2 regions of the Micrococcus sp. TCR-5 genome follow, and region 2 is predicted to be linked to the other one. Evidence: predicted binding sites of a transcription regulator. Region 2 holds the regulator's gene; the other holds the start of a gene.
What was found. Region 2 encodes LexA, which represses DNA repair genes until DNA is damaged. Its sites were predicted from a motif close to TCGAACANNTGTTCGA; they were not measured.
Positions count from the first base shown of each region.

Region 1: a site for LexA is predicted at 6,604-6,619, ahead of ACTSKS_RS09170 (DUF6504 family protein). Genes of this name have one in related genera too.

Region 1 is NZ_JBQPDO010000015.1:19,639-28,563, reverse strand. Features, by position in the region: gene ACTSKS_RS09220 (lipoate--protein ligase family protein) at 1-100, shown strand, start outside; gene ACTSKS_RS09215 (uridine kinase family protein) at 128-748, opposite strand; gene ACTSKS_RS09210 (MBL fold metallo-hydrolase) at 781-1,437, opposite strand; gene ACTSKS_RS09205 (S-(hydroxymethyl)mycothiol dehydrogenase) at 1,437-2,531, opposite strand; gene ACTSKS_RS09200 (hypothetical protein) at 2,735-2,983, shown strand; gene ACTSKS_RS09195 (SOS response-associated peptidase) at 2,985-3,836, shown strand; gene ACTSKS_RS09190 (hypothetical protein) at 3,929-4,288, shown strand; gene ACTSKS_RS09185 (hypothetical protein) at 4,285-4,530, shown strand; gene ACTSKS_RS09180 (PKD domain-containing protein) at 4,599-5,069, opposite strand; gene ACTSKS_RS09175 (DUF6318 family protein) at 5,549-6,274, opposite strand; gene ACTSKS_RS09170 (DUF6504 family protein) at 6,750-7,076, shown strand; gene ACTSKS_RS09165 (DNA polymerase III subunit alpha) at 7,073-8,925, shown strand, end outside.
Region 2 is NZ_JBQPDO010000001.1:72,516-81,440, forward strand. Features, by position in the region: gene ACTSKS_RS00340 (class I SAM-dependent methyltransferase) at 1-2, opposite strand, end outside; gene ACTSKS_RS00345 (NAD(P)-binding domain-containing protein) at 28-1,191, opposite strand; gene hflX (GTPase HflX) at 1,636-3,276, shown strand; gene ACTSKS_RS00355 (ATP-dependent DNA helicase) at 3,273-5,372, shown strand; gene lexA (transcriptional repressor LexA) at 5,421-6,137, opposite strand; gene ACTSKS_RS00365 (LysM peptidoglycan-binding domain-containing protein) at 6,431-6,805, shown strand; gene ACTSKS_RS00370 (histidinol-phosphate transaminase) at 6,849-7,970, shown strand; gene hisB (imidazoleglycerol-phosphate dehydratase HisB) at 8,152-8,733, shown strand; gene hisH (imidazole glycerol phosphate synthase subunit HisH) at 8,733-8,925, shown strand, end outside.

The DNA of each region.
Region 1 (8,925 bases), on a different contig from region 2:
CGCGGCCCTGCGGGAGGAGTACACGGCGTGGGCGGCCGCCGCCGGGATCGAGGTCGTGGCCGAGCAGCTCGCCGTCCTCGGCGCGCGCACCTCCGGCTGAGGGCACGGACTGGCTGCGGGCGGGCCGTCAGGCCGTGAGATCCGCGATGATCTCCCGCTTGCGTCGCGGGGTGAAGCCGGCCGCCACGGCCGCCGCCCGGCGCGCCGCGTCCGTCCGGTACAGGGACCAGCCCCGCTGCACGAGGAACGGCACCGGCTTGCGGCGTTCGGCGACATCGCGCACGAACCGGCGGGCCGCCGTCGTGGTCCGCGCCTGGTCGATGTACCAGGCCGCGTAGTGGACCTCGGCCCGGTCCAGGGCGGCGGGCATGCGCTCGGCGAAGATGCCCTCCGCCACGATCACCCCGTCCGGCTCGAGCGCGACGGTGCTGTGCCCGCGGACGGAGGACGTGGAGATGTCGTAGTCGGGCACGCGCGTGGCGCCCTCCTCGAGCAGCTCGACGACGGCGTCCACGGCCGCCTGCTCATCCCACGTTCCGGGGTGGTCCCAGTCGATCTCACCGTAGGGGGTGCGCGGGAACACGGGGCCGGGCCCGCCCGCGGCGCCGTCGTCGGACTGCGGACGGTAGAACGCATCGAGCGAGAGGTGGGGCCGGCCGTGCCGCCGGGCCAGGTAGGACTTGCCGGAGCCCGACGCGCCGCCGAGCAGGATCACGGAGGGAGGGGGCGAGGCGGGGAGGATGGTCACGGGGGACCATTCTTCCCCACCTCGGCGCGTCCTCAGTGGCCGCGGTCGATCCACTCCTGCAGGTGCGGCTTCTCCGTGCCGATCGTGGTGGAGTCGCCGTGGCCGGTGTGGACCACGGTGGCCTCCGGCAGCGGGAGCAGGCGCTCGCGGATGGACTCGATGATCGTGTCGAAGTCCGAGTACGAGCGGCCGGTGGCGCCGGGCCCGCCCTGGAACAGGGTGTCGCCGGAGAACACGACGCCGGTCGGGGCGCCGTCGTCGCCGGCCTCGCCCAGGGCGGGGGCGTACAGGCAGACCGAGCCGGGGGAGTGACCGGGGGTGTGCAGCACCCGCAGCTCGACGCCGGCCACGCGCAGGACGTCGCCCTCGGCGAGCGCGCCGTCGGGCTCCTCGTCGGGGAAGACGTCGTCCCAGAGCATGCGGTCGGCGGGGTGGAGCAGCACGGGGGCGTCCACCATCTGGCGGAACTCCTGGACCTGGCGGATGTGGTCGTCGTGGCCGTGGGTGAGGACGATGGCCAGCACCTGGCGGCCGTTCACCTTCTTCCAGACGGCCGAGGCGTCGTGGGCCGGGTCGATGACGACGCACTGCTCCGCGCCGCCGACGATCCACACGTTGTTGTCCACGTCGAACGTCTCCCCGTCCAGGGAGAACGTGCCGGAGGTGACCAGGTGATCGATGCGCGCCATCAGAGCACCACCACCGAGCGCAGGACGTCGCCGGACTTCATCGTCTCGAAGGCCTCGTTCACCTCGTCCAGGGCGATGGTCTCCGTGACGAACTCGTCCAGCGGCAGGCGGCCCAGGCGGTACTGGTCCACGAGCATGGGGAAGTCGCGCTCCGGCAGGCAGTCGCCGTACCACGAGGACTTCAGCGCGCCGCCGCGGCCGAACACCTCCGGCAGGGGCAGCTTCAGCTCCATGCCGGGGGTGGGCACGCCCACCAAGACGACGCGGCCGGCCAGGTCCCGGGCGTAGAACGCCTGCTCGTAGGTCTCCGGGCGGCCGACCGCCTCGATGACCACGTCGGCGCCGAAGCCGCCGGTCGCCGCGCGGATGGCCTCCACGGGGTCCTCGTCCTTCGAGTTCACGGTGTGGGTGGCGCCGAGCTCCTCGGCCTTCGCGAGCTTCTTGGCGTCGATGTCCACCGCGATGATCGTGGTGGCGCCGGCGAGCTTCGCCCCGGCGATCGCGGCCACGCCGACGCCGCCGCAGCCGATCACGGCCACGGACTCGCCGCGCTTGACCTCGCCGGTGTTGATGGCCGCGCCGATGCCGGCCATGATCCCGCAGCCGAGCAGGCCGACCGCGGCCTGTTCCTCGGGCGTGTCAACGCCGTCGACCTGGGTGCACTGCTTGGCGTGGACGAGCGTCTTGTCCGCGAACGCCCCGATGCCCAGGGCCGGGGACAGCTCCGTGCCGTCCTCGAGGGTCATCTTCTGGGTCGCGTTGTGGGTGTTGAAGCAGTACTTCGGCTCGCCCTTCCGGCACGCGCGGCACTCGCCGCACACGGCGCGCCAGTTGAGGATCACGGTGTCGCCGACCTTGACGTGGTCGACGCCCTCGCCGATCGCGGAGACCACACCCGTGGCCTCGTGGCCGAGCAGGTACGGGTACTCATCCCCGATCCCGCCCTGCTGGTAGTGCAGATCCGTGTGGCAGACGCCGCAGGTCTTGATGTCGACGACGGCCTCGCCGGGTCCCGGATCGGGGATGACGATGGTCTCGACGGTGACGGGGGCGTCCTTCGCCATGGCGACGACGCCGCGGACCTTCTGGGACACGTTGTTCCTCCTGGTGGTGGGGATCTGCCCGATGCCGCGCATGCGTGGGGCGGCGCGGCGTGCGGGCTCGTTCTGCCCATCCCATCACAGGACTCTGTGCGACGCATCGGTGAGAGGCCCGGGCCTGGGGTGTGGTGTCGCCGCGGCGGCCGGGGGAGACTGCAACCTGAGCCGCAACATCGATGTGAACGGAGGGGCGAACCGTGGCACGACATGGCAGAGACGAGGACGAGGCCCACGAGGCTCCAGCCGGGGCTCCGGCCGGTGCCGGCACGCTCGCTCAGTGGCGCATCCCACTGGTGGGGCTGCTGATCGGCGTCGGGCTGGGCGTGGTGTTCGGACTGGGCACCGAGAGGCCCTGGGGCACCGTGATCGGCTGCGCGATGATGGGCTTCGCCCTCGGCATCGCGTGGATGTATGTCGAGCGCGGCCGGGACGGGAGGGACCGCTGACGTGTGCGGCCGCTACGTGATGGCCCGCGCCACGAGCGACCTGGTGGCCCTGGGCGATGCCGAGGCGAATGAGGACCTGGTGCTGCGCCAGAGCTGGAACGTGGCGCCGACAGCCGAGGTGCCGATCCTCGTGGCGCACGCGGACGACGTCGGCGCCGGAGGCACCCGTGGGGGCGACGGCGGTGCCGGGGTGACCCGGCGGATCCACGTGGCCCGCTGGGGCCTGGTGCCGCCGTGGGCGAAGGAGCTGTCCGTGGGGTCCCGTGCGTTCAACGCGCGCTCGGAGACCGTGGCCTCCAAGCCGACGTTCCGGGCCGCCGTCCGCGCCCGCCGCTGCGCCGTGCCGGTGGAGGGCTACTACGAGTGGAAGGCGCCGGAGCCTGGTGCCAAGGGTCCCGACGGGCGGGCCGCGAAGAAGGAGCCCTACTACGTGCACCCGGCCGGGGCCGGGGACGGCGAGGGGCCGGTCATCTGGTTCGCCGGCCTGTACGAGTGGTGGCAGGACCCCGAGGCCAAGGCCGCGGGGGAGGACGCCTGGGTCCTCTCGACGACGATCCTCACCATGGCCGCGCCCGACGCGGACGACGACGATCCGGTGCTCGCCGCGCTCGGCCAGCTGCACGACCGGCTGCCCGTGCCCATGGATGCCGAGACGATGGACCGGTGGCTCGCTCCGGACACGCTCGGGTCTGCCGAAGAAGCCGACGCCCTCGTGGGCCAGGTGTGCGCCGGCGCGTACGACGTCGCGGCGGGCTGGTCGCTGCGGCCCGTGGGGAGCGCCGTGGGGAACGTCCGGAACAACGGGCCAGAACTGATCCAGGAGATGAGAGAGCAGCAGGGCACGCTGCTCTGAGAGACGGGGCGACGGGGATGACCTGCCCGTGAGACGCGGAAGCGCGGTGCCGCGGTGAGGCCGGAGACGGTCATCTCCTGTTCACCCTGTCCGTGGGCGGCACCCCGGTGGCCGCCCTCGACGACGAGACCGCCGGCATTCCGGAGGGCAACAGAGGCCCCTCTGCCGGGCTCGTCTACGCGTGGGGCGAGCACAGCCGGGCCGACCCCGTGTTTGGGGACTACCCCGAGCGGGTCCTCGCGCTGAAGTACGCCGAGCCGGGCGTGGAGCTGCCATTGTGGTCCAAGCGCCAGGGCGACGACGCGTCGGTCGCGGACCTCTCGTGGGGTCCGCGCTGGGGCACCCTCTGGCGCGACACCGCGTTGGAATTTTCACCGGGTTTCACTACCTCGCCGACGCGACATACCCGACCGACGACCGCCTCGTTCGCGACTGGTCGCTGGACGGGGTGACCAGGAGTGAGGACGTCATCATCACCCAGGACGCGGAGCGGTCCGACGTCTTCGCACTCGTGGAGTCGCTCGCGGATGGGCAGAAGCCCCGGGCCCTGAACGTGCCGGCGGGGGAGGACGCCCACACGACCCCGGACACGGTCGAGACCGGGCGTGAGGTGCCGGCGGGCGCGCTCGGAGCGCTCGCGGCCGTCGGCGCGGGACTCGTGTTCCTGGCCCGGGGGTGGGTGCGCCGGGTCTGACGCACCTGCCCGACGAGTGGGCCGCGGGGCGGTGGACGGGAGACCGTCGGCCGCCCCGCGGTCTGTGCTCAGCCGGCCGGAGTGGATTCGATGGGGCCGGTGCAGCCCCAGGCTGAGGAGTCGACGCTGCAGTCATCGGCGACATTGCGGGTGATGGTGCGCCAGATGTCCGCGGTGACGGGGGCCGAGTCGAGGCTGATGGTGCCCGGGATGAGCACCCACTCGCCCCCGGCCTCCCGGTATTCGCCGATGTAGACGGTGGTGAGGCGGACCGTGTACTGCCCGGTGTCCTCGTACACGTGGCTCGTGGGGGTGGGGACGTTGAACTCCGGCTGGCTCTGGCCTGCGACCGAGGTGGTCTTGGTGGGGGACCCGTCCCCGTAATCCCAGTGGAAGCTCACCGGCGTGGCGCGGAGTTCGACCTCGACCCCGTTGAGGGTGGTGACGAGCGTGCGCGTCTCGGCGTCTGCGTAGAAGTTGGTCTCCGCATGGCGGATCCCGCGTCCGCCATTGTCCGACCGGATCTCAGGCTCCAGCACGAGGAGCGTGCGGACCTCGTCGATGGAGACGGGCGGGGTGCCGTTGCTGGAGGCCTTGGCCGTCCAACATTTAGGGGCGCCATAGGCGGGATTAGCATCAGGCTGACGAGTGTCTACGGTCTGCGCCCTGATCCACGAACCCTCGGGGCAGAAGTTCGCCTCTTGCTCTCGACAACTCTCGAAATCCGGATTGCCCAGCTGCCCCGAGAAGCATGCACTGACCGTTTTGTGCTCTAGGTGTGGGTCCGGGCGGGCGGCGGTCGCTGAGTAATCAGTTGCAACAACTGAACTTGAGGTTGATGAGTGTCTATCTGAGCATTTCTTATTCGCCGCAATGCCCTTTTTATTTATTGAGTAGTGGCTCTTCGAAGAAGTGCACGACTCGATGTCTCGTGCGTGTGAAGGGGTGGCGGCGGCAGTGGTAGGCACGAACAGGAGGCTGATCAATAATGCCACTAATGCAATCCAGGTGCGCCCCATCAGTTAGATCCGATCGAACCTTCATATGACATCTCATCAACAATCCAGTGTGAAGATTCGGGGTTAAACGAGACCTCCGCGATCCAAGGCTGCTTGGAGGCCGCTTCAACATCTCCGTTCTCGGGAACAACCCCGCCCTTGGTGTATCCCGTTCCTGTGCCCGTAGTGACAAGGAGTGTCGAGACATACCCGGTTTCGGATCGATGAGTCAGAATCGAATCGATCTGTACCTCAGTGCCGGTGTACCACCCCCCGTCTTTGTAGATCATTTGCAGGTCGTTCGAGCTGAACTGGCAGAACTCGCAATACTCGCTGTAGAGAGAGTCGAGGAGTTCCGTGTCTCCGGTCTGCTCGGCGTAGTAGTGCACGTCCCAGAAGTAGCGAATCGCCGCCTCGGCGCCCTCCTTGGTCTCTTCCTTCATGGCGGCGGGCATCTCCGGCTTGGGCACGTTCTGAGCGGGGCCGTCGGCAGACGCGGGCATGTATTCGCCGGACCCGCTCGTCGTGGCCGCGGGGGATGAGCTGACGCCTGCGGTCTCGCTCGTGCTCGCGGGCGCGGACGTCTCGACGGCGGGCTTGGCGGACGAGGGCGACGTCGTCGACGACTCGGCGGGCTCGGACTGTCCGCCGCAGGCGGTCAGCGCGAGCGCCAAGGCCACGCTGAGCGTGCCGGCCTGGGCGAATCGGTGGCGGCGCAGGGCGCGCCCGGGTGCGGTGAGAGACATTTCCCCTCCAACTGGACGTCCGTCGTGTGTCCGCGCCTCCCGCGCTGATCCCGCAGCGCGGTGCCCGTGGCATGCGAGGCCCGGTTGGTTCGGAGTATACGCAGGCGGATTGTGGTCCTGCTCGCATTGTCCACAGGGCCGTGCCGACGCACTTCGTCCGGCCCAAGAGACGATTTTCTCGTGCATGTGCGCCCCAGGGTCGGATTCGAGGTCCCCCGCCAGGACTCGGCCAGCCGGTCTCACGAAAAGGGCGTTCCCGGCCTCGCTCGTCTCGGGGCGATGCGTCCTTAACGTGTCCGGCGGCCACCCTACGTTCGCCTCCATCGCATTCGAACACATATTCGAGTACGATCGGGGGTGCGGCCCCACCTTCCCACTTCTTCCCCGCGTCCGGTCCGCCGGACGGGCCGCGCTCCCATCGCCCGACGGCATCCCGTCGTCGGTCCGGTCAGCAGTGCACAGGGAGAGAAGCAGAATGGGAGTCCTCACACAGTCGGTGGCGGTGGAGTGCGGGGCAGACGGTACCCCGCAGGGGCTGCGCTGGAACGGGCGGGACTACGTCCTCGCAGAGCGCCCCGTGCGCTGGTTCGAGCGGCGCCGCTGGTGGGCGGAGGAGGTCCGCGCGGAGAAGGGCCGCGGCGCCGGTCTCGTCGACCACGAGATGTGGCGGCTGCAGGTCCGCCTGGCCCGGGCCGGCGCCGCGCCCCTGCAGACCCTCGACGTCGCCCACCACCTGGACTCCGGCCGGTGGCGGCTCGTGCGCGTCCACGAGCACGCCCAGGACCTGAGGCGGTCGGCATGAGCCAGGCCGCCGCGGCCGGACGCACCGCCGCCCCCTTCGCCCACCTGCACGTCGCCTCCGCGTTCAGTGCCCATTACGGGGTCAGCTGGCCCGAGGACCTCGTGGCCGCCGCCGCGGCCGCGGACATGGACCTGCTGGCCTGCACCGACCGGGACGGGCTCTACGGCATGGCCAAACACGTGGGCGCCTGCCTGCGCCACGGCATCACCCCGATCGTGGGCGTGGACCTGGCCGTCCGGTGGAGCGAGGACGAGGACGCCGGCCGCGTGGTCGTGCTCGCCCGAGGAGGCTGTCATGGCTCCGGCTACCGCTCCCTGTGTGAGCTCGTCTCCGCCGCCCACGCCCGCACCACCGGGGGAGCGGCGGGCGGCAGCCCGTGGGCCAGCGTCGCCGAGCTCGCCGCCGCGGCGGCCGGCCGGGTCCCCACCGCCGCCAACCGGGACAACCCGCCCACCCCCGAGCTGTTCGTCCTCCTCGGCCCGGACTCGGACGTCGGCCGCCACCTGGCCCGCCGCCGGTACGCGGCCGGCCTCGCCGCCCTGCGCCGCTGGAAGGCGGCCCTGCCCGCAGGCAGCCCCCACGCCGACGTCGTCACCCACCTCTCCGCCCCCGGCCACCGCCTCGACACCGGGCACGCCGTGAAGACCCTCCGCGCCGCCCGCCAGGCCCGCATCCCCGCCGTCCTGACCAACGCCGTGCGCTACGCGGCCCCGGACGGTGCCGCCACCGCGGACGTCCTCGACGCCGTCCGCGCCCTCAGCTCCCTCGACGCCCTCCACGACCTGCAGCCCAACGGGCAGGGCTGGCTCAAGTCCACCGCCGCCATGCACCGCATCGCCCACGAGGTCGCCTCCGCCGCCGACGACCGCCCCGCCCCCCTGCTCGAGGCCACCCGCCGCCTCGCCGAGGCCTGCGCACTCGACCCCGAGACCGACCTCGGCTGGGGCGTGCCTCGCGTCCCCGAGGCCGCCGTCATCGGCATCGACGGCCCCCCGGAGCACGTGCTGCGCGAGCGCACCCGCACCGGCCTCCTCGCCCGCTACCCCCACCTCCACACCGGAGGAGGCCTCCCCGGCACCAGCCAGGCGGCCCGAGACCTGCAGGACCGCGCCGAACACGAGCTCGGCATCATCACCCGACTCGGCTTCTCCTCCTACTTCCTCACCGTGGCCGCCGTCGTCGACCTCATCGAGGGCATGGGCATCCGCGTGGCCGCCCGCGGCTCCGGCGCCTCCTCCCTCGTCAACCACGCCCTGCGCATCTCCCATGTCGACCCCATGGCCAACGGCCTGATCATGGAGCGCTTCCTCTCCACCGACCGCTCCACCCTCCCGGACATCGACATCGACGTGGAGTCCGCCCGCCGCCACGAGATCTACCACGCCGTCGTCGAACGCTTCGGCGCCGAGCGCACCACCCTCATGAGCATGCAGAACGCCTACCGGGCCCGCGGCGCCGTCCGCGACGCCGGCCTCGCCCTCGGCATGCCCGAACCCGAGGTGGACGCCATCGCCAAGCAGCTCTGGCGCTTCTCCGCCTCGAACTTCCGCGAAGCCCTCCAGCGCATGCCCGAACTCGGCGGCCTCTCCCGCCGCATCGAGTCCGGCCGCGCCGAGGGCGACCGCCAGCTGGACCTGCTCGTCGACCTCACCGAACGCCTCGACCGCCTGCCCCGCCACATCTCCATGCACCCCTGCGGCGTCATCCTCGGCGACGCCACCCTGCTGCACCGCACCCCCGTCCAGCCCTCCGGCATGGGCCTGCCCATGAGCCAGTTCGACAAGCACGACATGGACCCCATGGGCTTCCTCAAGCTCGACATCCTCGGCGTGCGCATGCAGTCCGCCAT
Region 2 (8,925 bases):
ATGGTAGCCAGCAGGTCGTCGCGGCCCTCAGCCCGACGCCGGCCCGGCCAGGTCCGCGAGGATCGCGCGCGCTGCGTCGCGCCCGGCGCGGTTGGCCCCGACCGTGGACTGGGAGGGGCCGTAGCCGAGGAGGAACAGGCGCGGCTCGTCCAGGGCGCGCGCGCCCGCCACGCGGATGCCGCCGGCGGGCGTGCGCAGCCGCAGGGGAGCGAGGTGCCGGATCGCCGGCCGGAAGCCGGTGGCCCAGAGGATCACGTCCGCCGGTTCGAACGAGCCGTCGGGCATCCGCACCCCGTCCGGCTCGACGGCCGTGAACATGGGGTGGCGCACCAGCACGCCTCGTGTCTCGGCCTCGCGCACCCAGGACGAGCGGTGCATCCCGGTCGCCTCGACCACGGAGCCCGGCGGCAGGCCCGCACGGGTCCGTTCGTCCACCCCGCGCACCGACTCGGCCAGGGCGCCGGGCGCGGCCGAGTCCTGCCACTGCGGCTCGCGGCGGGTCACCCACAGGGTGTCCGCGACCGTGGAGGTCTCGGCCAGCAGCTGCGTCGCCGAGACGCCCATGCCCACGATCCCCACCCGCTGCCCGGCGAACTCGTCCTTGGACACGTAGTCATGGGTGTGCAGCTGCCGGCCGCGGAACGAGCGCATCCCGGGCACCGAGGGCCACCGCGGGGACGTCCAGGTGCCGGTCGCGTTGACCACGAAGTCCGCCCGCCACGTGCCCGGCGCCCCGTCCGTGCGGACGAAGAACCCGCGCGCACGTCCCGGCTCGCCGATCCGCTCGACGCGCCTCACGCGCACGGGCCGCCGGATCGGCAGGGCGAACCGTGCCTCGTAGTCCGCGAAGTAGGCCGGCAGCAGGGCGTTGGCGCGCGCGGCCGGGTCGGCCGGCGGCACCGGGTCGCCGGGCAGCTCGTGGATGTGGTTGACGGTGGCCATCGTGAGCGAGTCCCAGCGGTGCTGCCAGGCCCCGCCCGGGGCGGTCTCCGCGTCGAGCACCACGAACGTGCCGGGGGCGTCCTCGGGGACGCCGGCGGCGCCGTCGTCGTTCGGAGTCAGCCCCACGAAGCCGCGGCGGCGCAGGTGGTAGGCGGCGGACAGCCCCGCCTGGCCCGCGCCGATCACGACGACGGTCGCCCGGCCCGTCCGGCCGGGCTGCGGCGGGGCGGGGGAGGGGGACGCGGTCATGCCCGCAGGATACGTGCGCGTCGTCAGCGGACCGGGCGCCGGGGCCCCTGTCGCCCACACGCGCCGCCCGGTACACTCGACGCCCATGTGGATCTTCCTGCGCTGACGCCCCCGCGTCACTGCCCGCCCCCGCCCCCTCGCGCGCCCGCCTCGGATGAGGCCGTCGAGCGCGCCCCGGCACCTGATGGAGATCCCATCATGGACGATGTGGTCCGCCCCTGCACGCCCGCCGACGAGACTTCGTGGCTGCGGTGCCGCGTGCTCGCCTTCCTCCCGCGAACGGAGCCGCCGCGAGATCGTCGCAGCGCGGCGCCGACCCCTGCCCACACGGCCGTGCGCGTCACCCGTCACGTCCGCCCCCTGCGGACAGCCGCCTAACGCGTCCGCGCACCCCTTTACCCTGAGACCATCGGGCCACCCGACCGCGGCGGCCCAGAGGAGACCATGACTGAGAAGAACCAGCACACCCCCGGCCCCCAGGGCACCCACGGCTCCGAGGACGAGATCCAGGCCGTGATCGAGCGCATCCTGGCCGCCGATGACGCTCGCCGTGCCTCCGAGCGCGAGGCGACCGGGCGCGGCTCCGCGGTCAGCGTGGCCGCGGACGACGAGGGCGCCCCCGACGCCGGCACCCCGGACCGTTCCGGCGCGCTCGCGGGCCGCGCACTCGCCCTGAACGAGGGCGAGGACGGCCACACGGACGCCGACGGCGACCAGGACGAGCTCGCCGCGCGTCACTCGCTCAAGCGCGTGCAGGGCCTGTCCACCGAGCTCGAGGACATGACCGAGGTCGAGTACCGCCAGCTGCGCCTGGAGCGCGTGGTGCTGGCGGGCGTCTGGACCGAGGGCTCCGCGGAGGACGCGGAGAACTCCCTGAGGGAGCTCGCCGCGCTCGCCGAGACCGCGGGCTCGGAGGTGCTCGACGGCGTCATCCAGCGCCGTGCCACCCCGGACCCGGCCACGTTCCTCGGCAAGGGCAAGGCGCAGGAGCTCGCCGAGATCGTGGCGCTCTACGGCGCGGACACCGTGGTGGTGGACTCCGAGCTCGCCCCGTCCCAGCGCCGTGCGCTGGAGGACGTGGTGCGGGTGAAGGTGATCGACCGGACCGCGCTGATCCTGGACATCTTCGCCCAGCACGCGAGCTCGCGTGAGGGCCGCGCCCAGGTCGAGCTCGCGCAGCTCGAGTACCTGCTGCCGCGCCTGCGCGGCTGGGGCGATTCCATGTCCCGGCAGGCCGGCGGCCGTGCCGCCGCCGGCGAGGGCATCGGCTCCCGCGGCCCCGGCGAGACCAAGATCGAGCTGGACCGCCGCCGCATCCGCACCCGCATGGCGAAGCTGCGCCGGGACATCGCCGGGATGAAGCCGGCACGCGAGGCCAAGCGCGCCAACCGTCGTCGCAACCGGGTGCCGTCCGTGGCGATCGCCGGCTACACCAACGCCGGCAAGTCGTCCCTGCTCAACCGCCTCACCCACGCCGGGGTGCTCGTGGAGAACGCCCTGTTCGCCACCCTGGACCCCACCGTGCGCAAGGCCATGACGCCGGACGGCATCGGCTACACCCTCTCGGACACGGTCGGCTTCGTGCGGAACCTGCCCACGCAGCTGGTCGAGGCGTTCCGCTCCACCCTCGAGGAGGTCGCGGACGCGGACGTCATCCTGCACGTCGTGGACGGCTCGCACCCGGACCCCGAGGGCCAGATCGCCGCGGTGCGCTCCGTGTTCGCGGAGGTGGACGCGCACCGGATCCCCGAGATCATCGTGCTGAACAAGGCGGACGCGGCGGACCCGGCCGTCGTCGCCCGGATCCGGTCCAAGGAGCCCCACGCCGTGGTGGTCTCCGCGCGCACCGGCGAGGGCATCGACGAGCTCGAGCGCGCCATCGCGGCCACCATCCCGCGGCCTGACGTGCGGCTCGAACTGCTGATCCCGTTCACCCGGGGTGAGCTGGTCTCCCGCCTCCACTCGGCGGACGCGGAGATCCTGGCCGAGGGCTACGAGGAGGGCGGCACCCGCCTGTCCGTGCTGGTCCGTGAGGACATCGCGTTGGACTTCGCCGAGTTCGTCGTGGAGGCGGACGCGTTGTGAGCGGCGGGGCGGAGGAAGTCGGGGCGGGCGGCGCGCAGCCCCGCACGGAGCGCGAGCGCGAGGCGCTGCGCCTGCTGGACGCCGCGGTGCAGGCCACCGGCGGCCAGCATCGCGCGGGCCAGCGGGAGATGGTGCTGCAGGTGGCGCGCGCCCTCGAGTCGCGCCGCCACCTGCTCGTGCAGGCCGGCACCGGCACCGGCAAGTCCCTCGCCTACCTCATCCCCGCGATCCAGCACGCGATGACGCAGGAGGACCCCGTCGTCGTCGCCACGGCCACGCTCGCGCTGCAGGCCCAGATCATGAAGCGGGACGCCCCTCGGCTGGTCGAGGCGCTCAAGGACGAGCTGCCTCGCGAGCCCGTCGTCGCCCTGGTCAAGGGCCGCTCCAACTACCTGTGCCGGCACAAGGTGGACGGCGGCTACCCCGGGGACGAGGGCGAGGAGGCCCTCTTCACGGTCGCCGACGACGGCGGGGTGATCGGCTCCGCCACGGACGGCGCCGCCGGGCCCTCCTCCCTGTTGGGCAAGGAGGTGATGTACCTGCGGGCGTGGGCGGACCAGACCGAGACCGGGGACCGCGACGACCTCGAGGTCCCCGTCACCGACCGCGCGTGGCGGCAGGTCTCCGTCTCCGCGGTCGACTGCCTCGGCGCGTCCCGCTGCCCCCAGGCCGAGGAGTGCTTCTCCGAGCGGGCCCGCGCGGACGCGGCGGACGCGGACGTCGTGGTCACCAACCACGCGATGCTCGCCATCAGCGCCTTCGAGGGGCTCGCGGTGCTGCCGGCGTACTCGGCCGTCGTCGTGGACGAGGCCCACGAGCTGCAGGACCGGGTGACCGGTGCGGTCACCGGGCAGCTGTCCGGGTCGATCGTGCACGGCGCCGCCACCTCGCTGCGCCGTCACACCACCGTGGCCGTGGAGGACCTGATCGAAGCCGGGGCGGCCCTGGACCGCGCGTTCACGGACACCCCGTCCGGCCTGATCGCCGCCGGCCCGGACGAGGTGCAGGAGCAGGCCCTCACCGGCGTCCTCACGGCCGCGCGCCAGTGCCTGTCCGACCTCGGCCAGGACAAGGACAAGGAGGCCGACGCCGACGGCGGACGGCAGATGGCGCGCTCGCGGATCCTCGAGGTCCTCGAGGTGGTGGAGCGCATGCTCGCCGCCAGGCCCGAGGCCGACTTCCCCGAGGTGCTGTGGGCCACCCGCCCCGGCCACTTCGAGCCCGGCGTGGGCTGGCAGCCGGGGGACGAGACCGACCCGCCCCAGCTCTACGTGGCCCCGCTCTCGGTGGCCGGCAAGCTGCGGGAGGGCCTGTTCGGCAAGGCGACGACGGTGCTCACCTCCGCCACGCTCACCGTGGGCTCGGGGGAGCGCCGGTTCGACTCGGTGGCCGGCGACGTGGGCCTGGCCGGTCCGGACGCCCCGAAGTTCGAGGCCCTCGACGTCGGCAGCCCCTTCGACTACCCGCGTCAGGGGGTGCTCTACGTGGCCCGGCACCTGCCCCGGCCCGGCAGGACGGCCTCGCCGGAGTCCCTGGATGAGCTCGAGGCGCTCCTGAGGGCGTCGCGGGGCGGGGCCCTCGGCCTGTTCTCCTCGCGCCGGGCGGCCGAGGACGCCGCCGCCGAGATGCGCCGTCGGCTCGGGCCGAAGACCACGATCCTGTGCCAGGGGGACGCGACCCTCTCCGCCCTCGTGCGCCAGTTCGCCGAGGAGCCGGACACGTCCCTGCTCGGCACCATGAGCCTGTGGCAGGGCGTGGACGTGCCGGGGAACTCGCTGCGGCTGGTGGTGATCGACCGCATCCCGTTCCCGCGGCCGGACGACCCGCTCTCCCAGGCCCGCACCCGGGACGTCGCCCGGCACGGCGGCAACGGGTTCATGCGGATCTCCGCCACGCACGCGGCCGTGCGCATGGCCCAGGGCGCCGGGCGCCTCGTGCGCTCCGTGACGGACCGCGGCGTGGTGGCCGTGCTGGACCCCCGCCTGGCCACCGAGCGGTACGGCGGCTACATCACGAGCGCCCTGCCGGACTTCTGGCGCACCACGGACGGCGACGTCGTCCGTGGGGTGCTGGCACGGCTCGCCTCGGGCGATTGAGCTCGCTCGGCCTCGGGCCGTCAGCCCGGCCCGGTCGGAGGGAGCGGGTCAGAGCGAACGCAGGACCGTGACGACCCGCCCCATCACGGTGGCGTGATCGCCGAGGATGGGCTCGTAGGCCGTGTTCTGGGGGAGGAGCCAGGTGTGCCCGTCGCGGCGGCGGAAGGTCTTCACGGTGGCCTCGTCGTCGAGCAGGGCCGCGACGATGTCGCCGTTCTCCGCCGTCTCCTGCCGGCGCACCACCACCCAGTCGCCGTCGCAGATCGCGGCGTCCACCATCGAGTCACCCGTGACACGCAGCATGAACAGCTCGCCCTCGCCCGTGAGGCGTCGCGGGATCGCCATGACGTCCTCGACCTGCTGCTCGGCCAGGACGGGGCCGCCCGCCGCGATGCGGCCGACCCAGGGGACCGGCACGCTGTCCGCCTCGTCCGTGCCGGTGTGCCACGCGGGGATCGTGGAGACCTGCGACGACGGCGCAGCGGCGGGGGAGGCGGCCTCGCCCAGCGGGGTGCCGTCCACGTCGAGCAGCACCTCGAGGGCACGCGGGCGTCCGGGGTCGCGCCGGATGTAGCCGTGCCGCTCGAGACGGCCCAGCTGGTGCGTGACGGAGGAGAGCGAGGCCAGGCCCGCGGCGTCGCCGATCTCGCGCATGGAGGGCGGGTAGCCGTGGTCGGCGATCGCGTCCCGGATGGTCTGCACGATCCGCCGCTGGCGGTCGGTGAGCGGCGCGCGCGCCGCCGGCTGATCGTCGGTGGTGCTCATGGCTGCCGTCCGTTCTCCCGGGGTGATGGTGGCCGGACTCGTGTTCCGGCGTCCGGCTGCCGTCCGGACGCTTACCGTGTCCGCCCCCGCTGGTTGCCTGTGTCCTGGCGATCCCCGGGGGCGTTCCGGGGCGTCCGTGCATCGCTTCGAGCCTAGAGGAGAGCCGCCTCTCCTTCAAAGATATGTTCGATCTCGTCGTGGCGTGTCTCGAACACCTGTGCTAGAAAGGGATTCGAACGGATTCGAACATATGTTCGATCGCCTGGAGGGCATCCGCCCCGGAGGAGGACACCATGACGCTCACCACCGCCCAGTTCGCCGGTTCGCCCGCGACGGCGCGGCCGCGTCCGGCCACCATCCGTCTGACCCGCCGCGGCCGCCTCGTGCTGCGGGGGATCCCCGTGATCGCCGCGGCCGTGGCCGCCACGCTGGCGGCCGCCTTCTTCCTGGGTGTGCTGCTGTCGCCCGCCGCGGTGTCCGCGGACACCGCGGGACCGGCCACCCAGTCCGTCACGGTCATGCCCGGGGACAGCCTGTGGACCATCGCCGCCACGGTGGCGCCGGAGGCGGACGTCTACGAGGTGATCGCCACGATCGACGAGCTCAACGGGCTCGAGGGCCGGGCCCCCGCGCCGGGCGAGGAGCTGTTCGTCCCGGCCATGCGGTGACGCACGGCGGGCCTCGCCCTCCACGGTTCCTAGACTGGCGGCCATGACCGACCTCAGCTCCCTGCCCCTGCGCGAGAACCTCCGCGGCCTGAGCCCCTACGGCGCCCCCCAGCTGGACGTGCCGTACATGCTCAACACCAACGAGAACACGCATCCGGTGCCGCAGGAGGTCGCCACCGCCATCGCCGAGCGGGTCGCGGCCGTCGCCGGGGGGCTGAACCGCTACCCGGACCGCGAGTTCACGGGGCTGCGACGTGCGCTCGCCGGCTACCTCGGCCACGGCCTCACGGCGGACCACGTGTGGGCCGGCAACGGCTCCAACGAGATCCTGCAGCAGATCCTCCAGGCCTTCGGCGGCCCCGGACGGACACTGCTGAGCTTCCTGCCCTCGTACTCCATGTACCCGCTGCTGGCCGGCGGCACGGACACCGTGTTCGTGGACGGCGGCCGCGCCGCGGACCACACCCTCAGCGCCGAGCACGCGGCGGCCATGGTGCGGGAGCACCGTCCGCACGTCGTCTTCCTGGCCTCCCCCAACAACCCGACGGGCACGGCCCTGGACCTGGCGACCATCGAGGCCGTGTACGCCGCGCAGGCGCAGAACGAGGCCGCCGGCGGGCCCGGCGCGATGGTCGTCGTGGACGAGGCCTACGCGGAGTTCGCCCTCGCCGGCACCCGCTCCGCCCTTACGCTCCTGCCCGGCCGCGAGCGGCTGATCGTCACGCGCACCATGTCCAAGGCGTTCGCCCTGGCCGGCGCGCGCCTGGGCTACCTGGCCGCGGACCCCGCCGTCGCCGACGCCCTGCGCCTGGTGCGCCTGCCGTACCACCTCTCCGCGGTCACGCAGGCCACGGCGGAGGCCGCCCTCGACCACGTGGACGCGCTGCTGCGCACCGTGGAGGACATCAAGGCCCAGCGCGACCGCATCGTCTCCACCCTGCGCGGCCTGGGACTGAGGCCCTCGGTGTCCGACTCGAACTTCGTCTTCTTCGGTCACCTCGAGGACGCGTCCGACGTGTGGCGCCGCCTGCTCGACCGCGGCGTCCTCGTGCGGGACGTCGGCATCCCGCACCACCTGCGCGTCACCGCCGGCACCGAGGCGGAGACGACGGCGTTCCTCACCGCTCTCGCGGAGGTCCTCGGCGAGACCGGGGACCGGTCCTGAGGCGTCACCGGAGTCTCGGCGTCCGCCCGGCTCCCTAGGATAGGGACAGCGCGCGCGGCGCCCCGGCCCGCCGGCACCGGCCGCGCGCACCCGCATCCCCCCGCACCCGTCCCGGACCGGTGCGGACCCAGCCCGAGGAGGACCCGTGGCAGCCGAGTTGATCTCCGGACGCCGTGCGCGCATGACGCGCACCACGAGCGAGTCGGACGTGTACGTCGAGATGGATCTGGACGGCACCGGCCGCGCTGAGATCTCCACCACCGTGCCGTTCTACGACCACATGCTCACCGCGCTGTCCCGGCACTCCCAGATCGACCTGACGGTCCGTGCCACCGGGGACACGCACATCGACGTGCACCACACGGTCGAGGACGTCGCCATCACCCTGGGCGAGGTGCTCAAGACGGCGCTCGGGGACAAGTCCGGCATCCGCCGCTTCGGCGAGGCGTCCGTGCCGCTGGACGAGGCGCTGGCGCGCGCCGTCGTCGACGTCTCCGGCCGGCCGTACCTCGTGCACGAGGGCGAGCCCGAGGGGCAGCAGTACCACCTCATCGGCGGGCACTTCACCGGTTCCATGACCCGCCATGTGTTCGAGTCGATCACGTACCACGCGGCGATCTGCCTCCACATGGACGTCGTGCGGGGCCGGGATCCGCACCACATCGTCGAGGCGCAGTTCAAGGCCTTCGCCCGCGCCCTGCGCGCCGCCGTCGAGGACGACCCCCGCATGACCGGCGTGCCCTCCACCAAGGGCGCCCTCTGATGGCCCGCCCCACCACCGTCCCCGGCGTGCGGCCGCGCGTCGCCGTCCTGGACTACGGCTCGGGCAACGTGCACTCGGCGCTGCGTGCCGTGGAGCGGGCCGGCGCGGAGGTCGAGCTCACGCGCGATCCGCAGGCCGTGCAGGAGGCCGACGGGCTGCTCGTGCCCGGTGTCGGGGCGTACGCGTCCGTGA